Regions from separate parts of the Paenibacillus sp. Y930 genome, predicted to be linked through region 2. Evidence: riboswitches for the same ligand, from Rfam matches in the RefSeq annotation. Region 2 holds a riboswitch; the other holds the start of a gene.

Region 1 (8,456 bases), on a different contig from region 2:
AATAGGACAGGCTTACTCGGATCGAAGAACGATGCGAATGCAAAGGCTAATATTTCATCAGAACCATTACCTACAAATATTTGATTAGGCTGTAATCCATGACGCGTTGCTAATGCTGTCACTAGTGATTCGCAATTAGGATCAGGATACAAGCGCAAATCCTCATTAATCGCACCTGCCATCGCTGCCATCGCATTGGGAGAAGGTGGATAAGGATTTTCATTCGTATTCAACTTAATATATTTCTTATCCTTCGGCTGCTCACCTGGTATATAAGGTTCCAATGCAGTAGTTAGCGGACTCCAATATTTACTCACCGTTGTCGACTCTCCTTACGCTTTCTTCGCATCGAATGAGCTTTTCAGCGATACAATTCGATTGAATACTAGCACATCTTCACTACTCTTTTCTTTATCCACACAGAAATAGCCATGACGGAAAAATTGGAACTGATCTCCCGCTTGTGCATCCTTCATATTTGGTTCAATATAGCCATTCACGACTTGCATAGAATTCGGATTGATCCGTTCTAATAATGGCTTATCCTTATTATCCGTCTCATCTACTAGAAGTGGCTCTAACAGTCTCAACTGTGCTGGAATAGCACTAGATGCCTCAACCCAGTGAATTGTACCTTTTACTTTACGAGCGTTGAAGCCACTGCCTGATTTCGTTGCCACATCGTACGTACAATGAAGCTCTACAACTTCACCATGCTCGTTCTTGATCACATCATTACATACAATAAAGTAAGCATGCTTCAAACGAACCTCATTACCAGGGAATAACCGGAAATATTTATTAGGCGGGTTTTCCATGAAATCTTCACGCTCAATATAAATTTCACGAGAGAACGGAATTTGACGCGTACCCATCTCTGGATTTTCTGCGTTTACCTCTGCATCTAACCATTCGATTTGACCTTCTGGATAGTTCGTAATGACAACTTTGATCGGATCAAGTACAGCCATCGTTCTCGGGGCCTTCATCTTCAAGTCTTCACGAATAAAGAACTCAAGATTACGTTCATCAATAATGCTATTCGCTTTCGCAACACCAATCTCACGACAGAAGTTACGAATAGATTCCGCTGTGTATCCTCGACGACGCATACCACTAATCGTCGGCATACGAGGATCATCCCACCCGTTAACAACGCCTTCATCTACTAACGATTTCAAATAGCGCTTGCTCATAATTGTATTTGTAATGTTAAGACGGGCAAACTCATATTGATGCGTTTGTGTTTCCATCTCACATTGTTCAATAACCCAATCGTACATCGGACGATGATCTTCAAATTCTAATGTACAAATAGAATGAGTAATACCTTCAATCGCATCACCTAGTGGATGCGCATAGTCATACATCGGATAGATGCACCATGCATCTCCAGTACGATGATGATGTACATGAGCAATGCGGTATAATATTGGATCACGCAATGTAATATTAGGAGCAGCCATATCAATTTTGGCACGAAGTACTCGCGCACCATCCTCGAATTCACCTGCACGCATACGTGCAAATAGATCAAGATTCTCTTCCACGCTGCGATTACGATAAGGACTATCCTTACCAGGTTCAGTTAACGTACCACGCAGCTCACGAGTTTGTTCCGCTGTCAGGTCACATACATATGCTTTACCCTTCTTAATAAGCAATACCGCACGATTATACATCTCTTCGAAATAATCAGAGGCAAAGAATAACGCATCCCATTCAAAACCTAACCATCTTACGTCTTCCATAATAGAATCTACATATTCCGTATCTTCTTTAACAGGATTAGTATCATCAAAACGTAAATTTGTTTTCCCTTTAAATTCATCAGCCAGCTCAAAGTTCAAACAAATAGATTTGGCATGCCCAATATGAAGATATCCATTAGGTTCTGGGGGAAATCTCGTGTGAATTTCCTGAACCCGCCCCTCTTGTAAATCCTCTATTACTATATTTTTAATGAAATTAGACGGAACCGATTTATTTTCATTACTATTTTCCATATAGACCAACCTTTCACACAACGAATATTATCCTCTTATCATACACAAATTCTTATGAAAATACACCCATTTATGCGTGCAAATGCGGATGTTATTACCGGATCAAGCTAATCTGCCTAGTAAATTTTCTAGTCATATTTCTGAGAATAAAATGAGAAACCATTAGAATATTCTCACATTCTACACAGAATTGAATTTTCAGTCTATGATAAAGCTTGTAACAAGTAAGCCTATATTGCCAAATTCTTAAGCTTAATCACTTAAGAAACGGGGGATCCATTTGGGGTGAATTGAGCTAGATTATGAATATTCATAATTGCTAGTCTCATAGGGAACCTTCAACCGAACCCGTCAGCTAACCTCGTCGGCACATTTGGAAGGAGTCTTAAATTGTGAAGAAGTTTAGTTTAATGCTTACAGCACTTATCGTTCTTTTGACTTTCTCTGTGGGAAACGCTTCCGCAAATTCATCCATGCTTACGAGCATCGAAGATGTAAAAGGAACAAAATACAAATACGGTGGTAATACAACTAGCGGATTTGATTGTTCTGGTTTTGTAAGATACATATTCGATAAAATGGGTTATGAATTGCCAAGACGTTCTGCCGACCAAGCTTTAGAAGGTTCGAAAGTTGCTAAAGCAGATTTAGTTGCTGGAGATCTAGTATTTTTCGATACTAGCGGTTCTAACAACGGTGGCATTACTCACGTTGGTATTTATGTAGGTGATGGTAAATTCGCCCATGCCTCTTCTAGTAAGGGCGTAGTTATCGATTCATTGGATTCTTCCTACTACAAGCCACGTTATGTAACTGCTCGTCACATCTTATCTGATGCAGACTACGATACATATGTAAAGGCAAGTAAATAATAATTTTCGAAAAAAGCATTTCGAGAACACTTCATTTATGTGAAGTGCTCCTGAAATGCTTTTTTTTATATATTAGCTACACTATGCTAGCCTGTACAAATTTATACCATTGCTTACTTTAATCTATTTCTATAGCAGAAGGCGGTACGAAGATTGTTCTTCCTACCGCCTCATTGTACAACTAAGAGCTTTTCACTTGCTGAAAATCACGATTACGACCGACTATCATCATAGCGATCATACATATAAGCATTATAGCGACAATACAAGCGATAAGTGCCAATGTTGCTGACACCATATATTTATCCATCACCCATCCTGTTAATCTCGGGAATAGCGCACCGCCGATTCCGCCACAAGCTACTAACAGGCTTGTCGTCCGTTCTGTCATACCAGAAATACAAGAGTTTACATATACCAAGCCAATTCCAAACACACCTGAGAAGCTTAGACCACTTAAGGCGATCATAATAAGAATAGCCGTTGTTCCTTCAAATACCGCTATCCCAATAAATGCGATGACCGATCCGACCATCGAGATTATTAGATAACGAATATATCCATAGCGATCCGCTAAAATACCACAGAACATTCGACCAATAACCATAAAGCCCCAGAATAAGCTCAGCATTCCTGCTGCACTAGATTCTGATAATGTAGTACGTTCAATTAATATTGAGGGTAAGTAATTAGAGAAACTCATTTCTGTCCCTACATATAAAAAGAAAAATGCCATGGATATAATAAGAAACGGAAGCGCCCTTGATGTATACTTCAATCGAACACCCGCTTCTTGACGCTGCGCTTTCGTTGGCCGTGATAGCTGATCATCGATATCTTTTCCGAAGGATAAGCATAGCCATAGTAATAATGTAATGCCGCTAATTGCCGTTAAAATGGGGAATGACCATTCCCAAATATGATTACGAATTAAGAAGGCTGCAGCTAACGGAATAATTAATGCTCCGATCCCAAAAAAAGTTTCGAGCTTGCTCATTGCAGATGCCTTCGCATCCTTATACATTTCAATAATAAGTGCACCTACAATAGATTCAATCATACCGAATCCAAAGCCGGCTGCTGGAGCAACGATTAGCATCCACTCCCACGGTAACAACATACTATATAATGCTTCGGCAACCGTTAATGCACCCATTGCTACAACAATTGTTATCCGTTTACCTAATCTAGCTGATAGCGTAGGACCAAGCAGGACACCAACGAGAAAACCGAGAAACTGATTCATAATCCACTGACCACCACTAGCATACGAAACATTATAATGCGTCACTAGCTGCTCAAGAATAGATCCACCAATAATATGTGCAATTCCAATAACAAGATATGATAAACACGCTAGCCATAAAATTTTTCTCACAAGTATGACAAACTCCTTTTCAATATAAATACTATTAATTCGTGATCAAAGTCCGCTTTTCGAACTACCTCTACTAGATTAAGCGAATGATTTGTGACACCTTGTCACCTTGCCCCACCTCAATAATATGATGTTCCGCTTTATAACTTATTGTTCCAGAACCTACTTCAATGACAGATTCTTCTCCTAACCCATAAAAAACATCATCGGCAAGCGCTTCTAACACCTCGTGTTTTTCCTCCGTTGATAGAACTTCCCATTCTGCAGCTTCCATCTCAAAGAAGCGGAAACCGTCTTCGATTTGACCTATTGCTTCTGTTAAGTCTTGTAAAATGTCATTATATTCTCTTGCATGACGTATACCCATAATAATATTGCCTCCTTGTCATTCCTCACAATATTGAATTACTCACTACTTAATGGTCATCATTGATTCAATAACCCTACCATTCTTTTACCAAACAGCGCTTCCTATACCGACATATTATCACATATTGCACTCAGCATGTCTGCACTTTACCGACATTTTGAACGCCATAAGTCTACTTATCATTCTATTTTCAATACGGAAAACCTATGTTACATAACTACCAGCTAGATATAAAGCATCTTGTGCGCTACCGCATAATACTGTTACTATATAAAATATAACAAATTACGTAACATTTACGACAAATTTATAGTTATTTCTACCCTCCTAATAAATAACTATAACTTCACAATACCCTTTTGACGATAATAGTAGAAGTAGTAATATGACGAATACGGATTAATAGAGGTGTAATATGAAAAATTCAACAGTGATTGGTTTAATTTTAGGTTTTGTAGCACTATTAGTAGGTATGGCATTAAAGGGCGCAAGTCTAAGTGCTTTTCTCAATCCAGCAGCTTTTATGATTATTATTGTCGGTACGGTAGGAGCAGTAACCATCGCTTTCCCTTTAAGCGAACTTAAAAAAGTAGGTAAATTATTCAAAATATTATTCAAAGAGAACCCTCTTCCTGAGCGCGAACAGCTTATTAAGCAATTCGTTGAGTGGGCAGGAATTACGCGTCGTGAAGGTCTTCTTGCTCTAGAAACTAGAGTTGATGATATTGAGGATGCCTTTTTGAAAAATGGTATGCGTATGATTATTGATGGGAATGATCAAGATCTTGTACGTGATGTATTACTTGAAGATATTTCTGCTACAGAAGATCGTCATAAGGGTGGCGCATTGATCTTCACTCAAGCAGGTACTTATGCCCCTACGTTAGGGGTACTTGGCGCCGTAGTCGGCCTAATTGCTGCCTTATCAGACATGAGCGATATGGATAAGCTTGCAAGTGCGATCTCAGCTGCGTTCATGGCAACATTACTAGGTATATTTACAGGTTATGTACTTTGGCATCCAATGGCTAACAAATTGAAACGCCTGTCTAAGCAAGAAATTCAAATTCGACTAATGATGCTTGAAGGATTGTTATCCATCCAATCTGGCGTCTCAACGATTGCTATTGAGCAAAAGCTTTCTGTTTACTTGACACCTACAGAGCGTAAATTAATGAAACAGAAGGAGGAAGGTGACGTTGAGTAGAAAGCGTAGGCATGAAGAGCACGAAGAACATATCGATGAATCATGGCTTGTTCCTTATGCAGACATTATGACCTTGCTACTTGCCTTATTCATCGTTCTCTATTCTATGAATACCGTTGATACCAAAAAATTCGATGAGCTATCTAAAGCATTCAGCGTTGCATTCAGCAGTGGTCAAGGCGTACTAGATATGCCTTCTATTATCGAAAAAGGTTCTGATGTTGAACAGATAGATGGCGGATCAAAAGATGAAGATGATCAAAATGCCGCCGCTGAACAAGAAGAAACGCTAACAGATGAAGAAATTCAGGATATACTAGACAAAAGTCAGAAAGAACTAAGTGAGCTGAAGGAAGAACTAGATGAGTACATCGCTTCTAACGGTCTAACGACTAGCCTAGAAACATCATTGAATATGTCACAATTATTAATTACGATTCGCGATAATGCGTTATTCGATTCCGGTGAGGCTATCGTTAATACCGATGGTAAAGAGCTAGCTATTACTATCGCTAATATGTTAGATGAATATCCGGACTTTAACATTATTGTTGCAGGTCATACCGATACAACGCCGATCCGCAATAGCAAATTCCAGTCCAACTGGGATCTAAGCGTTATGCGTGCCGTTCGTTTCATGGATATTATGCTATCCAACGATAATCTTGATCCTGTACGCTTCAGTCCAGTCGGCTATGGTGAATATCGCCCTGTGGTAGACAATGATTCCGCTGAGAACAAAGCGAAAAATCGTCGTGTTGAACTTTCTATCGTTCATAACTTCATTGATACTAATAAAGCGCAAAGTATTGCAGTAAAATCACAACAATAATTACGAAAAGGCGTATACACCGTGTAATCGGTATATACGCCTTTTTTTAGTTTGACGGTTGATAATGAATGTCTCTGAATAAAACATCCTTCTCTTCTTCTGTTAATTCTCTCCACTCACCTTTAGGCAATTCTGCAAGATGGATATTCATAATACGGATTCGCTTCAACCCTCGAACTTTATAGCCAAATGCATCGCACATCCGTCTTATTTGACGATTGCGACCTTCTGTCAAAACAATTCTGAACGTATGATCACCTATACGCGTTAGTTTGCAAGGGAGCGTCATACTTCCTAATATATGCACTCCTTCACTCATGCCCTTCAAGAAACTAGCAGTAACAGGCTTATCTACCGTTACAATATATTCTTTCTCATGCTTTCCTTCTGAGCGCAAAATAGGATTAACAACATCACCATCATTCGTCAAAAGAATAAGTCCTTCCGAGTCCTTGTCTAATCTACCAATTGGAAAAATACGCTCCTGATGATTTACAAACTCAACGATATTGCCTTGTATATGAAGCTCAGTCGTACATGTAATCCCAGTAGGCTTGTAGAGCGCGATATAGACATGTTGTCTCTGCTCGCCTATTCTACTTCCACTTACACAGACAATGTCACTAAGATCGACCTGACTGCCTAACTCAGCCTTCACTCCATTAATAGTTACTTCACCAGCTTCTACTAGCTTATCTGCTTCTCGCCTTGAACAATAACCTGTCTCACTAATAAATTTGTTAATTCTCAATGATGTCACCTCGTTCATTCACTTGTTTAGCTTTTTCTTAGACCATACTTCAATTTCATCTGATGATACTATGATCAATGACTCTTTGCAAAGTTTTGCTAACTTAAACATACCGATAGCAATATCCTTTGCTTGAATAGGCTTATACTTTTTCATCTTACCCTTAAATATGAACGATAGCCACGTCGATAGCTTTACTGCTAGAGCTTCTCCGAATCTCACTTCATTACGCTCACCCAAAATCAGTGATGGCCTTACAATGATCAGCTGTTCTAATTGTAATTGCTGCAATTGTTGCTCCGTTTTTCCTTTTACCCGATTATAAAATATTTTAGATTGCTCATCTGAGCTCATAGCAGTTATGACAATAAATTTGTTGCTATGAGATTGCTTTGCAATCTTTGCTGTCTCGATCACATAATGATTATCTACCTTTTCAAATTGCTCTTTTGAACCAGCTTTCTTAATCGTCGTGCCTAACGCACAAAATACATCTGCGTCCTCAAACCACTGCCGGGGACACTCATGCAATTGATCAAATTGAATAAGTTGTTGTTCTAAACGAGGATGAACAATGCTTAGTCTGCGGCGAGCTATAACTGTAACTTTTTCATACCTTTTAGTATTTAGTAGCACCCGAACTAATTCTCGTCCTACTAGACCGGTTGCTCCTACGATAACCGCCTTCAATGTCATGTTCACTTCCTTCTTAATAGATGATCGAGTTTATAAGCTACTCGCATCCGCTAGTTCTACATCCTGATAGGCAGGTAACAATATTTTCACCGTTGTACCAACGTTCAATTGACTCGTTAGCTCTAATTGCCCTTGATGCGTCGTAATAATCTTCTGACTGACCATCATACCGAGTCCTGTACCATTTTCCTTCCCCGTGAAAAAAGGATCTCCAATGCGCTTTAATGTTTCCGCTTCCATACCAATGCCTTCATCGGTAATATGCACACTAATGGCTTGATCATTACGTAGTACGGCAATATGCACATGTCCACCATTTGGCATTGCTTCTATACCATTCTTCA
Region 2 (8,456 bases):
CTCGATCTATCCTTTCTGGTATAGTAAGCTACTAGCCCAGCGTGTAGCGAATATGACGCTACGCTGCGTACCAGTGACGATCATTGTATTATTAATTCCGGAACCATATCGACTAACGATTCCATCTCATTGGATTACCTTTCTAGCTTTTGTCGTTACTTTATTGCTAGCATTACTTTTAGTTGTTGCGATCTCAATGCTCATCTATATCTCTGTGTTTTGGACAATGTCACCAACGGGCTCAGTGCTACTATTTGCAGTGTTGGGAGAGTTTTTAGCTGGTCTTGTTATTCCCATACCGCTAATGCCACAGTGGATGCAACTCATTACATATGCCTTTCCATTTCGCTGGACGGTAGATTTCCCATTCCGTGTATTTAATGAGCATGTACAAGGTAGTGAGCTTATAATCGGAATTTGTAATCAATTAGGTTGGCTAGTGGTTATACTCGCTGTCGGATATTGGATAATGAATAAAGCTGTCCGTGCAGTTGTTATTCAAGGAGGCTAGCTATGACATTATATTATAAATATTTAATCATGCATTTACGTGCCCAGCTGCAATATAAAGGTTCTTTTCTCATGTTAAGTATCGGGCAATTTTTCATTCCGTTTACAATATTTGCAGGCTTATATTTCATGTTCGAGAAGTTTGGAACGCTGCAAGGCTGGAACTTTGCCGAGGTTGCTTTATGCTTTGCAATCATTCACCAATCGTTTTCATTAAGTGAATGCTTCGCTAGAGGGTTCGATAGTTTTTCTTCGCTTATTATTCGCGGAGACTTTGATCGACTATTGTTACGTCCACGACATACTGTACTACAAGTTCTCGGTTCAGCATTCGAATTTACAAGAATCGGTCGTTTGTTGCAAAGTTTGATCGTACTTATCTATGCTATTAGCCAGCTCCCACAGCTATGGCATTGGCAGTATATCCTTATTATTCTGTTCATGATTGTTAATGGTGTATGTATTTTTATTGGCATATTTATGCTGGCGGCAACACTATGCTTTTGGACGGTGCAAGGGTTAGAAATTGCTAATGTATTTACAGATGGTGGGCGTGAGATGGCCCAGTATCCGCTTAATATTTATGAAAAGTGGGTAATGAAGCTATTTACATTCATTATTCCATTCGGATTAGTGAGTTATATCCCATTGCAAATGATTTTAGACAAAGTGGAAGCTCCGTTGTGGCAAGCGATGCTTATTCCTTTCGGTGGCTCACTATTTCTCATTCCTTGTTACTTGATATGGCAATTTGGTGTAAAGCATTATCGTTCAACTGGATCATGATCTTCACGGATCGATTCGATAAAGAAGCGGGCACTTTTCGTTAAGTAATGATCTTTATGCCAGATGATGCCGATATCGGATTGTAGTTCCTCATTCGATAGTGGGATCATTCTAACACGAGGGTCCATAAAGGAATGCATAACCGAGCGTGGCAAAAGTGAAATGCCAATTCCTTCAGCAATAAGGGCAATGGTAATCGCTACAGATGAGCATTCGCATATAATATTAGGCTCGAAATGATGTTTGCGACAAGCGGCAATAACCTGTTCATGCATATGAGTCGTTTGATCTGTTTTCAGCGTTAACAGCGGTAAACCTGCAAGCTCCTCGATCTGAAACTGCTTCGTATTGCGATATTGATCCCATTTGCTAGGAATGACAACGACGAACGGATCAGAGGGTAATGGCATTACAGCAAGCTGCTTAGGATCAGTAAGTGCTTCGAACGGTAGACGAGCGAATACAATATCAATGGCTCGTTTTTCTAGCTGTTCACCCAAATAATAATGATCGCCTTCTAATATTTTGAAATTTACTTGAGGATAGAGCCTTCTAAATTGCTCGATCGGCTGCGGGAGTAGGGAAATGCAGGAAAATACAGCGCCGATCGACAACACGCCACGAACGCCCTCCTGGAGCTCCTTCATCTCTTCGATCGTCTCATTAAATTGCGAAATAAGTGTTTCGGCTTTTTGCTTCAGTACGATGCCAGCATCGGTTAACTGCAAACCTTTACCGTGACGATCAAACAACCGGACACCTAGCTCATCCTCTATTTGTTTCAATTGACGACTTAGCGGTGGTTGCTCCATATTCAATATTTTCGCTGCGCGTGTAACTTGACCTTCGCGAGCAATAGTCAAAAAGTATTTCAATTGACGTATATCCATGACAACGCTTCCCCTCGATGCGGTCATACCTTTAAGGTATGGCAACAACATAATATAGATATTATAAATATACGGGAAACCATGGTATCATTCAATTAAGAAAACAATTTCTAAGGAGAGAATTTCATAATGGATCATACTATTAAGGTTGAACGTTCGACAAATCTTAAATCTAAACTTGATGAAACAAAGCTTGGCTTCGGTCATTATTATACTGATCATATGTTTATTTTAGAATATACAGAAGGTCAAGGCTGGCACTCAGGCAGAGTTGTACCTTATCAAAACATTTCAATGGACCCTGCTGCAAAAGTATTCCACTATGGTCAAACGGTATTTGAAGGGATGAAGGCTTATCGAACGGACAATGGAATTAAGCTATTCCGTCCTAAGAAAAACTTTGAGCGTCTTAACCGTTCAAACGCTCGTCTAAGTATTCCGCATCTTGATGAAAATATGGCTTACAATGGTTTGATGGAATTATTGAAGGTTGATCAAGATTGGGTTCCAAGTGTAGAAGGAACGAGTCTCTACATTCGTCCATTCATTATTGCTACAGAGGCAACTCTTGGTGTAAATCCATCACAAAACTATCTATTTATGATCATTATGTCTCCTGTAGGTGCGTACTATACTGAAGGGGTTAATCCTGTTAAAATCCACGTGGAATCTGAGTTTGTACGTGCAGTTGCAGGTGGTGTAGGTGAAGCGAAAACAGCAGGTAACTACGCTGCGGGACTCAATGCGCAAGAGCAAGCAAAGGAGCAGGGTTATTCTCAAGTTCTATGGCTGGATGGCGTGCACAGACGTTATATTGAAGAAGTAGGTAGCATGAACGTATTTTTCAAAATTAATGGTGTCATTCATACACCAATGCTAAATGGTAGTATTCTCGATGGAATTACTCGTAATTCAGTTATTACATTGCTGAAGCATTGGGGCGTTCCGGTTGAAGAACGTCGTATATCTATTGAAGAAATAGTCGAGGCTCATCATAAAGGCGAGCTAGAGGAAGCTTTTGGTACAGGTACAGCGGCAGTTATTTCACCTATTGGAGAATTAAATTATCATGGTGAAAAACTAGTTATTAATAATGGCAACATCGGTGAAATCTCAGGAAAAGTGTACGATACAATTACTGGTATTCAAACGGGTAAAGTTGAAGATCCATTCGGTTGGGTAGTTAGCTTAGACTCATAATAACATATAAAAATCCCCCGCCTTATGGATTGTAATGACAAAGGATCATTACAGTATCGCCATATAGCAGGGGATTTTTTGTTAACGTATAGACAAGTAAGCAACAGCTCGACGTCTTAATATTAACTCTTCATCAACCTCTGAATTGCTATCTGAATCAGGTAAAAAATTAACTTGATGTAATGCATTAGTGAATAGATAAATCGCACGTTGATCATAAAAGGTTGATTGTTGTAATTGAGAGGAGATTAGCTCCGCAAGAGTATGAATAGAACATGGACCGATAAACGTGGCGAGTTGGTGCTCCCAATCTTGTAGATCAAAGCTAATTTCGGAATCGTCGACGAAGATTTCACTCCAGCCATAACCTCTACTGCTTGAAATTCTCAGACATACACGATAACCATTGGCATCGATGGCAAGTGCAGGAATGACGAAAATTTCGATTCGCTGCAATTGAAAAATTATTGAATCTGTTGGTGAATTTTGAAAATCATTAGATGGACAAATTGTCATTGCACATCTCTCCTTTTCACGCTGACGAGGTTAGCTGTCGGGTTCGGGCTAGAGAGTGGCCCTACTGTCTATAAATTAGACTTGATTCACCCCTTAAAATCGAAAAAAAATCGATTCTGTTTGGTTCCCCCGCTTTTTCATACGAAAAATTAAGCGAAATATAATATTAGTTTACTTTGTTAATACATATTTGTAAACGAAACCAAGCTATTGATAAGCGAAAAGATTCAGTTGATACATAAGTGCACAATTATTTTTATTTTGCGTTATTTATGAAATTCAAGTATGATGATTAAAAAATGAACTATGTTCTGAATAAAAGGAGTATAAGATATGCAATCCAAAACTAATCATTGTAAAATTGTAGACTGTACGATTCGCGATGGCGGACTTGTGAACAATTGGGATTTCAGTGTTGAATTTGTTCAACATTTGTACAATAGCTTGAATGAAGCTGGCGTTGATTATATGGAAATTGGATATAAAAACTCTCCTAAATTGCTAAAGGGTGCTGACCAAGCTGGTCCATGGAGATTCCTTGATGATGACTTTCTTAGAACAGTAATTCCTAATAAAGGTCAAACGAAGCTTTCTGCGCTTGTAGATATCGGTCGCGTTGATGAAAATGATATTTTGCCTCGTAGTGAGAGTATGATTGATCTAATCCGTGTTGCTTGTTATATTCAAGATGTGGACAAAGCTCTTGAACTAGTTCAAATTTTCCATGACCGTGGATATGAAACAACAATTAATATTATGGCGTTGTCTAATGTTCTTGAAAATCAAATGATCGAAGCATTCGAATTAATTAACAATAGCGTTGTTGATTTTGTATATATCGTTGACTCTTACGGAAGTATGAAGCCAAATGATATGAGTTATTTGGTTGATAAATTCCTTGAGCATCTTCCTAACAAACGTCTAGGCGTTCACGCTCATAATAACCTTCAACTTGCTTTTGCTAATACGCTTCTTGCTGGTGGTAAAGGTGTTGAACTGCTTGATGCATCTGTATACGGTATGGGTCGTGCTGCAGGTAACTGTAACACTGAGCTGCTAGTAACAGAGCTTCAAAATACAAAATACAATATTCGTCCTGTGCTTGATATGATCGAGCAGCATATGGTTCCTATGCGTGACAAAGTAGAGTGGGGTTACAATATTCCGTACATGGTAACTGGTGTACTTGATGAGCATCCACGTTCTGCGATGGCACTTAGAAACTCAGAGGACAAAGATAAATACGTAGAATTCTATGATCAACTTACAACTCCAGAAATGGCAAATAAATAAGTGTAACCTAAAGGTTAGTTCAGAGATGAACTAACCTTTTTTTTGTTAGGTTTTTTTATTATATTATCCTTTATCCGATACACAGCCTATGCGAAGTCAGCAGCAACGCTGTAAGTCATTCTGACGTCGGAGTCAGTAGAGCTTGCCTTGACGGTAGAGAACCTGGGACAACCTCATCACCGCATGATTGTAGCAACATTGGCGAAGCTGATGATTTTGACTGAAAAACAGCGGAAATACTTGATCTAATGTTCTTTGCATCTTCTCATAAAGTAACTCGTATACACGTTCTTCACTATAGAATTGTGTATCTTTGCCTTGCAGCCACTCAAAGTAAGAGACGATCACTCCTCCAGCATTAGCAAGAATATCTGGAATGACAATGACATTATTGGCTGCTAATACATCGTCTGCCTCACCAGTAATTGGCGCATTCGCTCCTTCAACAATCCACTTTGCCTTTATTTGACTCACATTACCTTCGTGAATTTGTTCCTCTAATGCAGCTAAGAACAATACATCAACATCTTGATAAAGCACAGCTTCACGCTCTTGAATGACAGCCTCAATATGATATTCGGCGCATGCTTCAGTTGTTGTAGGAAGTTCACCCGCATGGTCTAAACTATATTGTAATAGCTTATCGATCGGTAGCCCTTTTTCGCTGAATAGCGTAACATTGCGATCGCTAACTGCAATAACGGTATGTTGAACAGATTGATCTAGGAAAGCTTCCTGTGCAATAACTGCGCCTACATTGCCGAAGCCTTGAATCGCAATCGTTAGTGGGCGATCCAAATAGCTTTTTGCAATAGGCAGATATGGATTATTATATGATTCTAGTGTAGATAAGTTACTACGGATATAAGATTGAAGCATATATTTGAATGTAAAGTAAACACCTTTTCCGGTTGCCTCACGTCTACCAAGCGAGCCACCAGAAACGATACTTTTTCCTGTAAAACTACCTAGATAAGGTTTGCCAGGATGAATGTTCTTGTACTCTGCGGTCATCCAATCCATTTCGCGCTCACCAGTACCCATATCAGGAGCAGGAATATCTTTATCAGGACCAAGAATGTCGGTGAAATATTGTACATACTTTTTACATATAAGATTCAATTCACGTTCAGAGTATTGACGTGGATTAATTCCTACGCCACCTTTACCACCACCGAATGGAACATCATGTAGTGCATTTTTCAACGTCATTAACGCAGCAAGATTACTTACTTCGTCTTCATTGACAGATTCATGGAATCGTATACCACCTTTATAGGGGCCAATCGCATCATTATGCTGGATTCGATAGGCAGGAATTCGCACAACATTACCATTATCTAACGTAATTCTTAGATAAGCTTTATGAGTTTTATTTGGTGTAGAAAGAATGGCGCCTATCGATTGGAAAATTTGCTCGCGAGTATTTCCTTTAAGCAACGGTAAAATTGCAGGATCAGCCGACAAGATATCTAAAGCTTGTTGAACGATCATGCCAGTTTGTCTTCCCATTAAATTCAGCTCCCTAATCATATTGACGTTGTATCTTTATATGATGTGCTGCTGCCCGAGAATGATACAATCGTTTATTATATAATGTGTTGCGATTAGTTGAATGTTAACAAAGTTGCAACACATTAATATAACTCCTATGTTACACTGAACTAGATCAATTAGGTATAGAAAAGTAATAATTTTACTACATAATTAGGAAGTGACATAATGGATACGCTGTTGTATATAAGTAATGTGATTTTACTTATTACCTTGTTAGCTACATCTGGATTAATTATTGCCAATTCATTATTAGGAATGAAGTGGGAACAGTTGATATTAGGACGTATTGGGCTTCGTGCTCAGCAGCTAACTAAGTTTTTGGTCATTGCGGTTATATTAGTACTATGTGTTCAATCGATGCAATGGCTTAATATCTTTGGTGCAGATTCGATTCAATGGAAGGAATTACTGTTGAATACTTCTACAGGCAAAGGTTTGATTTACTTATTGGTTATGGCAATTATCGGTTTGTTTTTCAAAAAATACGATGGCGTATTGAGTGTGATTTGGGCATGGCTTATTCTTTTTGGGGAGGCTATGAATGGGCATATTGCAGCTCTTGAAAGTAGTCAGATCGGAATACTATTTGATTATATCCATCTAGCCTGTGCGGCGATTTGGATTGGTGGTGTAATTAAGCTGTGGATAATTTGGCGACATGATAAAGCTATTGCTGCTGAATTTATGAATAAATTCTCGAAAATATTATGGATAACGATAGCACTGGTGGCCATTAGTGGTATTGTACTAACGATACTTATATTACCAAGCGGGTTATATCTACTTTATACATCGTGGGGTAAATGGCTATTGATCAAAATTGTAGTAATTAGCATAGCTATTAGCTTGGGGTATGCTGCTCGTATGAAAATTGTGAAGCATCAAAAAAATCCACTGCGTGTTATGTGGCTGGAAGCTATTTTATTAACAGTAATTATTACGCTTGCATCAGTAATAAGTCAGATTAGTCCGATGCCGCAGATGAATAATATATTGAACGTTCATAAAATGGGTGATGAGTTACATTACACAGTGAAGCTGACTCCTAATGCACCTGGTCCGAATCAGCTAAGTATAACGCTATGGACATTAGAAGAGGAAGGGAAAGTAGCAACAGTAGATGTGTCGTTGTCTGCAGCGGATAAGCCAGCCAGATCGACAAGAGACATTGCATTAGTACAGGCTGAGCTTGAAGATGAATTTGGCTTCGAAAATTTCAATGAATCTAGATTTGTGATGAAGGATATGAACTTACCGTACCCAAGCCAGTGGCAAGCGAAAGTAATTATGACATTCGAGGATGGACATGAGCGAAGCTTTGATTTTAAATTTAGTAATGATTAATAAGGGCTCAAAACCTAAACAGTGCTTAATGAGATATGAGCGGACACGCAGTACGCTAATTAGCTTAAAACCAACAAATTAGGATGCAAGAGGACACACGTTACGCTATTGATCGTATGACGCTCGAAATTCACTAGTGAACGAGCGAATAAGGTCATCTGAGTCCGCGAAAACTCGATATGAGCGGAAAATGCAGCAATAACGTCCTTACAGTCCGCTTATTGCTAAAAAATAACACATTAGGATGCAATCTAACTTACACACTCAAGCACTTATTATGAGGTTGAGCCTTAATTAGCTATCGAAATTAATATGCTATCTTGCATGAGCAAGTTATTTTGTCTATAATATAACGAGTAT

What was found. Region 2 has a riboswitch for cyclic di-AMP ahead of AC1TO5_RS04660 (hypothetical protein). Riboswitches for the same ligand answer to the same signal wherever they lie in the genome.
Region 1: another riboswitch for cyclic di-AMP. It lies ahead of AC1TO5_RS18460 (C40 family peptidase); the one in region 2 lies ahead of AC1TO5_RS04660 (hypothetical protein).

Annotation. Positions count from the first base shown of each region.
Region 1 covers NZ_JBXCIX010000007.1:132,713-141,168, forward strand. Annotated here, with positions in the region: gene hisC (histidinol-phosphate transaminase) at 1-317, opposite strand, end outside; gene AC1TO5_RS18455 (glutamine--tRNA ligase/YqeY domain fusion protein) at 333-2,006, opposite strand; cyclic di-AMP (ydaO/yuaA leader) riboswitch at 2,246-2,391, shown strand; gene AC1TO5_RS18460 (C40 family peptidase) at 2,399-2,878, shown strand; gene AC1TO5_RS18465 (MFS transporter) at 3,060-4,256, opposite strand; gene AC1TO5_RS18470 (hypothetical protein) at 4,330-4,623, opposite strand; gene motA (flagellar motor stator protein MotA) at 5,042-5,833, shown strand; gene AC1TO5_RS18480 (flagellar motor protein MotB) at 5,826-6,665, shown strand; gene AC1TO5_RS18485 (pseudouridine synthase) at 6,712-7,416, opposite strand; gene AC1TO5_RS18490 (NAD(P)H-binding protein) at 7,435-8,112, opposite strand; gene AC1TO5_RS18495 (ATP-binding protein) at 8,143-8,456, opposite strand, start outside.
Region 2 covers NZ_JBXCIX010000001.1:980,848-989,303, reverse strand. Annotated here, with positions in the region: gene AC1TO5_RS04680 (ABC transporter permease) at 1-511, shown strand, start outside; gene AC1TO5_RS04675 (ABC transporter permease) at 514-1,296, shown strand; gene AC1TO5_RS04670 (LysR family transcriptional regulator) at 1,275-2,186, opposite strand; gene AC1TO5_RS04665 (branched-chain amino acid aminotransferase) at 2,316-3,386, shown strand; gene AC1TO5_RS04660 (hypothetical protein) at 3,468-3,902, opposite strand; cyclic di-AMP (ydaO/yuaA leader) riboswitch at 3,907-4,068, opposite strand; gene AC1TO5_RS04655 (aldolase catalytic domain-containing protein) at 4,236-5,195, shown strand; gene AC1TO5_RS04650 (Glu/Leu/Phe/Val family dehydrogenase) at 5,328-6,707, opposite strand; gene AC1TO5_RS04645 (copper resistance D family protein) at 6,918-8,096, shown strand.